DNA from 2 places in the Streptomyces sp. V2I9 genome. Region 2 is predicted to be linked to the other one. Evidence: riboswitches for the same ligand, from Rfam matches in the RefSeq annotation. Region 2 holds a riboswitch; the other holds the start of a gene.

Region 1 (5,124 bases), 6.3 Mb from region 2:
GGGCGCTATCTCTCCGGCACCCAGGGCATGGACGTGGGCGGCGACTGGTACGACGTCATCGAGACCGGACACGAACTCGCCCTGATCATCGGCGACGTACAGGGGCACGGAGTCTCCGCCGCCGCGACGATGGGGCAACTCCGCAGTGCGGTAAGGGCGTTCGCATTGAGCAATCACGATCCGCAGGAAGTGATGAGCGGGACCAACCGGCTGCTCATCGACCTCGACCCCGGCCAGTTCGCGAGCTGCTGCTACATCGCCCTCGATCCGGGGACCGGCGTGGCCCGCGCCGTACGGGCGGGGCACCCGCAGCCCGTGCTGCGGCACCCCGACGGCCGGACGGAGGTGCTGGACCTGCCCGGCGGCATCGTGCTCGGGATCGACGGGGACGCGTCCTACCCGGTCACGGAGATGCGGCTCGAACCAGGGGCGATGCTGGCCCTGTTCACGGACGGGCTCATCGAGCGCCCGGGGACGGACATCGACGAGGGGATCGAGCGGCTGCGCGCCACCGTCGAACGCATCGGCGCGGTCCCGCTGGCCGACCGGGCCGATCAGGTCATCGCGGAGGCCAGGGCCGCCACCGACCGCCCGGACGACATCGCGCTGCTGCTGGCCGCCCGCTGGGCCGGGGCGGGGCGGCCCCGGCGATCCGGGACGGCGGGGGCGACCGGGCCCGATCTGTGGCGCACGTTCAGGGGGCCGGATCCGGGGCGCACGGAGGCTGCCCCGGATCCGGCCCGCTAGAGCCGGCCGTCGAAACGCCGTCTGCCGGTCCCTACGTCCTGCTCGGCAGGCGGCCCGTCCGACCAGACGTCCTGTCGATCAGGCGTCGGCGGGGTCCTCGGCCGGTGCGAAGGCGCCGGAGGCCTCCAGCATGCCCTCACGCTCCACGACCTTGATCCGCTCACGGCCCTGCGCCGCGCCCAGCGCCTGCTCGTGGGCGTCCAGCTTGTGCCAGCCCTCCCAGGTCGTGTAGCGCACGCCGCGGCTCTCCAGGAACGCCTCGACGGCCTCCGGGGCGGGGGTGGCCGGCTCGGCCAGACGGCCGGCGGCGCGGTCCTCCAGGAGGCAGGCGACCGTCTCGTTGGCGTCGCCCTTGGTGTGGCCGATCAGGCCGATCGGACCGCGCTTGATCCAGCCGGTGACGTAGACCGAGGTCATGTGCTCGTCCCCGGAGATGACGCGCCCGGCCTCGTGCGGGACGGTGCCGGAGGCCACGTCGAAGGGGAGCTTGGGCAGCTCCTCCGAGTAGTAGCCGACGGCGCGGTAGACGCTCTGGATGTCCCAGTCGGTGAACCGGCCGGTGCCCCGCACGTTGCCGGTGCCGTCCAGCTCGGTGCGCTCGGTGCGCAGCCCCACGACCCTGCCGTCCTCGCCGAGGATCTCGACCGGGGACTCGAAGAAGTGCAGGAAGAGCTTGTGCGGGCGGTCGCCGACATCGCGGATCGCCCAGTTCTCCAGGGTCTGCGCGACCATGTTGGCCTGCTTGTTCTCCCGGCGGGTGGCGACGGACCCCTCGTCGTAGTCGATGTCCTCGGGGTTGACGATGACCTCGATGTTGGGGGAGTGGTCCAGCTCCCGCAGCTCCATCGGGCTGAACTTGGCCTGGGCCGGTCCGCGCCGCCCGAACACGTGCACCTCCAGCGCCTTGTTCTGCTTGAGGCCCTGGTACACGTTGTCCGGGATCTCGGTGGGCAGCAGCTCGTCGGCCGTCTTGGCCAGGACGCGGGCCACGTCGAGCGCCACGTTGCCGACGCCGAGCACGGCGACCTTCTCCGCGGTGAGCGGCCAGGTGCGCGGGACCTCGGGGTGGCCGTCGTACCAGGAGACGAACTCGGCCGCGCCGTAGGAGCCGTCCAGCTGGATGCCGGGGATGTCGAGCGCCCGGTCGGCCTCGGCGCCGGTGGAGAAGATCACCGCGTCGTAGAACGAGCGCAGGTCGTCCAGGCCGATGTCGTTCGGGTAACCGACGTTGCCGAAGAGGCGGATCTGCGGCTTGTCCAGCACCTGGTGCAGGGCCTTGACGATGCCCTTGATGCGCGGGTGGTCGGGGGCCACGCCGTAGCGGATCAGGCCGAAGGGCGCGGGCATCCGCTCGAAGAGGTCGATCGAGACCCCCGGGTCCTGGCAGACCTCGGATTTGAGCAGCGCGTCCGCAGCGTAGATACCGGCGGGGCCGGCTCCGACAATGGCGACGCGGACGGGGCGTGTCATGGGTGGTGATCCTTCGGGGCGGGCGAACGCGGGCAGGTACAGCGTACGTCGGAAGTAAGGGTTGGCTTACTACTCTCCACCCCACACCGTAAGCGATGGGCCCGCGGGCTGTTCGACCGGCCCGCCTGGAGTGCCCGGTCGGCCCGTTTTGTCGTGTTGATATGGGCGATTTGGCTTGTTTGGTCATTCTGTTTCATAACGTGCTTGGCGGGGCTTTCATGGCATTTGCTTGACTTCGGCTTCGCCGCCGATGTGAAGGAGTGGTGAGCGTCACGTGTGCGAAGGCGGACGAAGAAGCGGAGGCATCGGTTCCCTTTCGTGTGGGGAAAGTTGACGGTGCGACGGCACGGTCCGATCCGGGTATTCCGATATTCGATCATGCGGAGAAAAGGGAATCCGGAATGCGGGGCTTGTTCGTTCCGATGTTTCTCGCCTACGGTCACCGTCAATCCGGATGGAACGCCGAATCCTGCCGCCGTCCGGGAATCCGAAACCCACTCACGTACGGCAGGAGCGGGGGAACCAGGTAAGTCGCCGATCCGGAACCGGAACGGCTCGGGGTGAAGTCGCACGACCGTGCGGCCAGACATCTCCCGTCTGAACCCGACAGCTCACCTCGCAGGCGCCGGAGAGGAAAGCCCCATGCCCGCACAGGGTAAGCACCGTCGTTCCCCGTCCACCTCGCTGCGCCGCGGCCTCGCCGCCGTGACCACCGGCGGAGCCGTTCTCGCCCTCCCGGTGATCGGTGCCACCAGCGCCTTCGCCGCCCCCGCACCGTCCGCCCCGCAGGCTGCCGTGGCGCCCGCATCGGTGCCCGCGCAGGTGAATTCCGCCGTCCAGGCCGCGCCCGCCCAGCATTCCGTGAAGGCCGGCGAAACCCTTTCCAAGATCGCCCGCGAACATTCCGTGAGCGGCGGCTGGAAGAAGCTGTACGAAGGCAACCGGAAGATCATCGGTGGGAATCCCCACCTCATTCAGCCGGGAATCACGCTGACGCTCGGCGCCAAGCCCGCCACCGCTTCGGAGGGCAAGGCCGCCAAGGCTTCCCCGGCCGCCGAGCGTGGATCGGCGGACCGCGCCGACCGCTCGGAGCGTGCCGGCGCCGCCCCCGTGGCGAACGCCGCTCCGGCCGCGGAGAAGAAGGCCGTCACCTACACGAACGACCTGGACGGCTGGATCAGGGAGTCGCTCGCCATCATGGCCGAGCAGGGCATCCCCGGCACCTACGAGGGCATCCACCGCAACATCATGCGTGAGTCCTCGGGCAACCCGGCCGCGATCAACAACTGGGACTCCAACGCGGTCAGGGGCACCCCGTCCAAGGGGCTGCTCCAGGTCATCGACCCGACCTTCCAGGCGTACCACGTGCCCGGCACCTCGACCGACAGCTACGACCCGGTCGCCAACATCACGGCCGCGTGCAACTACGCCGCCGACCGGTACGGCTCGATCGACAACGTCTTCGGCGCCTACTGATCCTCCCGCACCACCGCCCGAGGGGCCCCGGACCGCACGGTCCGGGGCCCCTCGGCGTCGGGGATTCGTTCAGGGGCGGAGGGCACGTGCGGGATCGGTCGGTTCAGGCCGCCGCCACGCCCCGGAACAGCAGCAGCGCGAGATCCGCCACCGCCACGGCCACCGCGCCGCCCAGCGCGGCCTTGCGCCATCGCCGGCCGAGCACCGGGCTCACGACCGCCGTCGCCCCGGCCAGGAGCAGGGCCGCTCCGCCCCCGGCGGTCACCGGGCCCGGCGGACCGAACGTCAGCACAGCCGTGGCGGCGAGGAGCGGCAACGGCAGCAGCAGCCGGGTCGTTGCGGTGCCCAGCCGATGGGGGAGCCCGCTGATGCCGGCGGCCCGGTCCGCCGCGATGTCCGGCAGCGTGTCGGCCAGATGCGCGCCCAGGCCCAACAGGGCCCCGGCCGTCACCGTCCACCACCGGGGCCACGGTGCGCCGGGGAGGGAGAGCGCCACGGCGGCGGGGAGCGCGCCGAATCCGGTGACGTACGGCAGCCAGGACAGGGCGGTCGCTTTGAGCCGCACGTTGTAGAGCCAGGCGCCCCCGACCGCCGCGAGATGCACCGTACCGGCGAGGGTGCCGCACGCGAACGAGAGCGGCACGCACAGGGCGAGCGCGACGCCTGCTGCCGCCCACACCGCGCCGGGTCCGACCGTGCCGTCGGACGCGGGCTTCCCCCGGCGCCCGGCCCGCGCGTCCCGGCGGGCGTCGTACGCGTCGTTGCACCAGCCCACCGAGAGCTGACCGGTCAGCACCGCCGCCGTGACCAGCGCGGAACGGGGGCCGCCGAGGCCGGAGCCGAGCGCGAGGGCGCAGGCGAGCGCGGTCACCGCGAGCGCCGGCCCGGGGTGGCACGCCAGCGCGAGCGCCGTGCCCGGGAGCCGTCGGCTCGCCGCGGCTTCGTGGGCCACGGCCGTGCGTGCGGCGGCCGGTGCGCCCTCCGGCGCGGCGGGACCGGCCGGGCTCACCCTGTCCGTGGCGTCCATCGGGCGATCGTAGAAGCCCGTCGGCCCGTCAATGCGGCGACAGGGCGGGTCTTTTACGCTGATTCGTCACTTATTGTGCGCAGGATGGGGCATGCCCTCACCGAAGCAGGAGGCGGGATGACCCGCATCGCCGCGGTCCACGGAGCCCTGCCGCCCCACCGTCACACCCAGCGGGAGGTCACCGACATGGTGGCCCGTACCTGCCTGCCGCCCGGCGCCGACCGGCGTGTCCTGGACCGCCTCCACGCGAACGCGCGGGTCCGCACCCGGCACACCGTGCTGCCCCTGGACGCCTACCGCGACCTCGACGGGTTCGGCCCCGCCAACGACGTGTTCATCCGGTCCGCCGCCGACCTCGGCGCCCACGCCGTACGGGGGGCGCTGCGGGCGGCGGGGCTGCGGCC
Region 2 (5,124 bases):
GAGGACGACCACGTCCAGATCGGAAATGTTCGGAAAGGAGAAAATGACGAAAGGGCCGGTGAGCCCGATGTACGCGCCCGCCGAGAAGGGAAGCAACTGTAGGCACACATGCGGCAGTTGAGACATCTGCATGAGGTGCTGCACCTGGTCCCGCATCACCTCCGGACCGCCCACCTCGCGATGGAGCACCGCCTCGTCCAGCACGGCGGTGAACCGCAGTGGAGGGCTCGTACGCAGTACCCGCTGACGGGTCAGCCGTACCTCGACCAGCGAGTCGAGGTGCTCCTCCGGTAAACCGCCCAGCGAGGCACGGGTCACGGCGCGCGCGTACCCGGCGGTCTGGAGCAGCCCCGGCACCACCGACGTCTCCAGCGTCCGGACCGTACTGGCCTGCGACTCCAGACTGATGAAGTCGCGGTACTGCGGCGGGATCAGCCCCCGGTAGGCATGCCACCACTCCGAACCGCCGCCGCCCGCCGACCCCGCGAGCACCTCCAGCAGTGAACGCAACCGGGGGTCGCGCACCGCGTAGGCGTCCAGCAGCCGCGCCACGTCGGAAGGCGTCACGCCGCTCGCGCCCGTCTCGACACGGCTCACCTTGGACTGGTGCCAGCCGAGCAGCCGCGCCGCCTCCCGGCTGGTCAGCCCTGCGGTGTGACGCAGACTCCGCAGCTCCTCGCCGAGCTTGCGCCGCCGGACGGCGGGGCCGTGCAGCATGCCGGTCTCCTTCTCGGTCGGAAGGGCCGGATCGTCACCGCAACCGGCCCGCAGAGACGTCAGTGTGCCGCCCGCACACACCGCACGGGTTCCGAATTCACCGCTTCGAGCGACAGATATATGCATAGCTTGGCCGAACGCCGTTACAGAAAGCTTCATCGATGGCAGGCTGGCGCGAAGCACCATCCCGGTCGGCCGTCGGTCGCCCGGAGCGGGAAAGGGACGGCGTCGCCATGGCAGACCATCAGGAAGCAACCGTCACGCTGCCGAGCGATCCGGCCTCGGTCTCAGCGGCCCGCAGACATGTGGCCAGGACCTTGACCGCATGGGGCCTGCCCGACGACGCCGAGTACGCCGACACCGTCCGCCTGATCGTCTCGGAGCTGGCCACCAACGCGGTGCAGCACACCTTCGGCCAGTCGCCCACCTTCACCGTGGACCTGCGGCTCGAACGGGACGAGGAACTGTACCTGGGCGTCACGGACAGTCACCCCCGGTGGCCCCAGCGACTGCCCGCCGCCGTACGGCAGGACAACGGCCGGGGCATGGCCATCATCAGGTCGCTCGCCAAGGAGTACGGCGGCCGGCTCCAGGTCACCCCGACCGCCGAGGGCGGCAAGACGGTCTGGCTGGCTCTCCCGTGGGCCGTTCCGGTCGGGCCCCGCTGAGGCTCAGCCCGCCGTGGCCGCGCCCCCGCGGCCGAAACCGCCGCGCAGCAGCGCGAGCAGGGTCGCCGCCGCGGCACTCGCCCTCTCGCCCCGGTGCACGACCGAGATGGTCCGGCGGAACGACGCGGGCTCCAGCCGCCGGACCGACAGCGGGGCCGGCGCCATCGCGGCGACCATCTCCGGCACCACCGCCACCCCGAGCCCCGCGCTGACCAGCGCACACACCAGGGCGTATCCGGGCGACTCGCAGACCACCGCCGGGGTCGCCCCGGCCTCGGCGAGTGCGTTCTCGACCCCGCGCCGGGGCGGATGCGTGGGCGCGCTGCTGATCAGCGGCCGTCCCGCCAGCTCCCCGACCGGCAGTCGCCCGGTGCCCTCCGCGAGCCGGTGGCCCGCCGAGGTGACCAGCACCAGCTCCTCGACCAGCAGGGGTTCGACGACCACACCCGCCGGCGGAGGGGCGACACCTCCCGGCTCGTAGGCGTGGGTCAGGGCGAGGTCCACCTCGCCCGCCGCCACCGCGGCGACCCCGCCGGGCGGCTCGTGGTCGGCGACGGCCAGTTCGACGTCGGGATGGGCCCGCCGGAACGCGCTCAGGACCGGCGGCAGCAGATGGATCCCGGCTGTCGTGAACGTCCCCACCCGCAGGCGGCCGCCCGACAGCCCGGCCAGCCGCGCCAGCTCGTGCCGCGCCTGGTCCAGTTCGTCCAGCACCCGTCGAGCCCGGCCCGCGAGCAGTTCGCCCGCCGCCGTCAGCCGGGCCCCGCGGTGGTGGCGTACGAGCAGCGCCGCCCCGGCCTCCCGCTCCAGTTTGGCCAGCTGCTGGGAGAGGGCGGGGGCGGTGTAGCCCAGGCGGGCGGCGGCGCGGGTGATCGATCCGGCCTCCGCGACCGCGACGAGCGCGGCGAGCCGCGTCGGGTCGTACATGAAGCGTTCCTTTAGGCAGACCCAGAAGATTGCAAGTACACGCTAAAGGCTCCGCAGGTCCAAGGTGGATCCATGGACGCACAACTGATCGCCTTCACGGGGGTCGCCGCCGGAATGGTCGCGCTGCCCGGCGCCGACTTCACCGTCGTCGTACGCAACGCCCTGGCCTCGCGCACCGCCGGTCTCGCCACCGCGCTGGGTGTCGTCGGCGGGCTGCTGGTGCACACCGCGCTCGCGGTCGCGGGTCTCGCCGCCGTGCTGGTGACCGTGCCGGTGCTCTTCCGCACCGTCCAGTTGCTCGGCGGAGCGTACGTGCTCCACCTCGGGATCAGCTCGCTGTACGCGATGCGCCGCCGAGCCGGACATGACCGGAGGGACACGCCGGAGGACGGACCGGCGCGGCCCGCCCCTCGGAATGTCGGACGCGCGCTGCGCCAGGGCTTCCTGACCAACGCGCTCAACCCGAAGGCGCCGGTCCTCTTCCTCAGCCTGCTGCCGCAATTCGTGCCCCATGGGCAGCCGCCGCTGCCCCGGACGCTGCTGCTGGCGGCGGTCGTGGTGGTGCTGGCGCTGATCTGGTTCCCGGCCGTCGCCCTGCTCGTGGACCGGCTGGGCCGGTGGCTGCGCCGCCCGCGTACCGCCCGCGCCATCGAGGGTGGCAGCGGCGTGGCGCTCACCGGACTGGGACTGGTCCTGGTCACCGGGCCGCTGCTGCGCTGAGCGGAGGCGGCAGCCGTGGGCGGCGGTCCGGGCGGCCCGCGGCGATCCGCGGGCCGCCCGTGAGTCCCGCCCGGCCGGAGCGTCGGGACGGCCCGCACGGAGGGAGCGTCGGACGCCCCGCAAGGGAAGAGCGTCCGGCAGGTGGGTCAGCGGACCCGTCCGTACCAGACGCTCTTGGACCAGATTTTCGCCAGTCGCACCACGTCTCCCGATTTGGGGGAGTGCCAGATCTTGCCGTTCCCGGCGTAGATGCCCACGTGGTAGACGCTGCGCCCCGAATGGAAGAAGACGAGGTCGCCGCGTTTGCGCTGCGACTTCCCGATATGGCGGGTCTTGTTGTACTGCTGCTGTGCCGTGCGGGGAAGCTTCTTCCCCGCCTTCTTGAACGAGTAGACCGTCAGCCCCGAGCAGTCGAAGCGGTGGGGACCGGCCGCGCCGTACTTGTAGGGGGACCCCTTCTTCGACGCGGCGACCTTCAGGGCCTTCGTCGAGTGGGTGGCCGCTTCGGCGTCGCTCACCAGACCGGGCGCCAGCATCGTGGACGTCACGGCCAGGGTGAGCACCGAGGCCGTACCGACCCGGGCGAACAGAGACGGGACATGAACCTGCGCAGACATGCGCAACCCTTCGTCAGCCGCCTGTGAAGGATGACCTGTCGGGTTCGGGCTGGCGAAGTTGCCCGGCCGCGTCGCGGCTTCACCCCGAGGGCTTCCCGGTCTCCCGGTCGGCCCGTTGTGCTCGGGTCCTCCACTCCTGCCGATCCACTTCCTGTCGACCAGTCATCCGGGCGGCGGCAGGACTCGGCGTCCGCCCGGACCGCCCCGCCGCGGTGGCGGGGGCTTGTCGTCCCAGGGATCTTGACGCACTCCGTGCCGGATTTCCGAGCTGAAACGGTGGTTTGTGAATCTCCTCACGCCTGATCCATTCGAGTGGACAGGCCACTTTCGCACTCGCCGACGAGCCCGGCGCACACCCCCGCACCAGCGATGAAAGGGCATATTTCGAGTACGAGCCGGGCCCGGAACGCAAGTTGAGCCATCGCTCGCAGGAGTGAACGCCTACGCCGTACGAGCGAGGAAAATCGGTCACCGGATCGGGCGTGTCGTGCGGCACGATGACCGCTCCGCTCCCGTAAGGCGCTCCCGGCCTCCTTCCGTACCGCGTCCCGCTCGCTGCCGTACCGCGCACCCGGCGCGCGGCTCCGGTCAGTTCGCGGCCGGCGGCATCGCCACCCGGCCCGCCCGGCGCTCCCCGTCCAGGACCCGCAGGGTCCGGGCCAGGGTGGCCGCGTGGAGGCGCGACTCGCCGCGCTCGTGCATCAGCGCCAGGGCGTCGCGCAGCGCGGCCGCGCCGGAGGCCAGGGCCTGGGCGGCGCGCAGAGCGCTGTAGGTGTCGCCGCCGCGGGCCGGATTGATCCGGCCCAGCTGGTCCAGCACGGCCAGATAGCAGTCGACGAACTCGCCCTCGGCGCGGGTCAGGGCGGGCAGGGGCGGGAACTCGGGTGGCTCCATCGGCGGTTCACCTCGCGGCGTGGGGCGGGCGGGGGCGTCAGCGGTTCTCCACGACGTGATCGACCAGCCCGTAGGCGAGGGCTGCCTTCGCGTCGAGGATGGTGTCGCGCTCGATGTCGGCGGTGATCTGCTCAGCGGTCCGGCCCGTGTGCCGGACCAGCATGGCGGCGAACATCTCGCGGGTGCGCACCAGTTCGCGTGCGTGGATCTCCAGGTCGGACGGCTGGCCCCGCATCGGCTCCTCCATGGCGGGCTGCTGGATGACTACCCGCGCGCCGGGCAGCGCATGTCGGCGGCCCGGCGCTCCGGCCGCCAGCAGGGCGGCGGCGTAGGAGCCCGCCTGCCCCAGGCAGAAGGTCTCCACCTCACAGGTCAGGAACCGCATCGTGTCGTAGACCGCGGCCATCGCCTGGAACGTGCCACCGGGGGAATTGATGTAGAGCGACACGGCCCGGTCCGGATCGGCGTGTTCCAGATACATCAGCTGGGCGATGAGGTCGCTCGCGGCGGTGTCGTCGATCGGGCTGCCGAGGAAGACGATCCGCTCGGACAGCAGCTTGGAGTACGGATCGAGCGTGCGG

The links. Region 2 has a riboswitch for cyclic di-AMP ahead of QFZ71_RS02215 (C40 family peptidase). Riboswitches for the same ligand answer to the same signal wherever they lie in the genome.
Region 1: it holds a riboswitch for cyclic di-AMP, as region 2 does, so the genes downstream of both, QFZ71_RS29360 (LysM peptidoglycan-binding domain-containing protein) here and QFZ71_RS02215 (C40 family peptidase) in region 2, are expected to answer to the same signal.

What each region holds. Positions count from the first base shown of each region.
Region 1 is NZ_JAUSZJ010000002.1:6,778,353-6,783,476, forward strand. It holds gene QFZ71_RS29350 (SpoIIE family protein phosphatase) at 1-747, shown strand, start outside; gene QFZ71_RS29355 (FAD-dependent oxidoreductase) at 826-2,217, opposite strand; cyclic di-AMP (ydaO/yuaA leader) riboswitch at 2,668-2,855, shown strand; gene QFZ71_RS29360 (LysM peptidoglycan-binding domain-containing protein) at 2,860-3,693, shown strand; gene QFZ71_RS29365 (UbiA family prenyltransferase) at 3,797-4,720, opposite strand; gene QFZ71_RS29370 (type III polyketide synthase) at 4,838-5,124, shown strand, end outside.
Region 2 is NZ_JAUSZJ010000002.1:486,145-491,268, reverse strand. It holds gene QFZ71_RS02235 (helix-turn-helix transcriptional regulator) at 1-717, opposite strand, end outside; gene QFZ71_RS02230 (ATP-binding protein) at 951-1,385, shown strand; gene QFZ71_RS02225 (LysR family transcriptional regulator) at 1,389-2,312, opposite strand; gene QFZ71_RS02220 (LysE family translocator) at 2,385-3,032, shown strand; gene QFZ71_RS02215 (C40 family peptidase) at 3,179-3,649, opposite strand; cyclic di-AMP (ydaO/yuaA leader) riboswitch at 3,653-3,819, opposite strand; gene QFZ71_RS02210 (hypothetical protein) at 4,238-4,543, opposite strand; gene QFZ71_RS02205 (ATP-dependent Clp protease proteolytic subunit) at 4,581-5,124, opposite strand, start outside.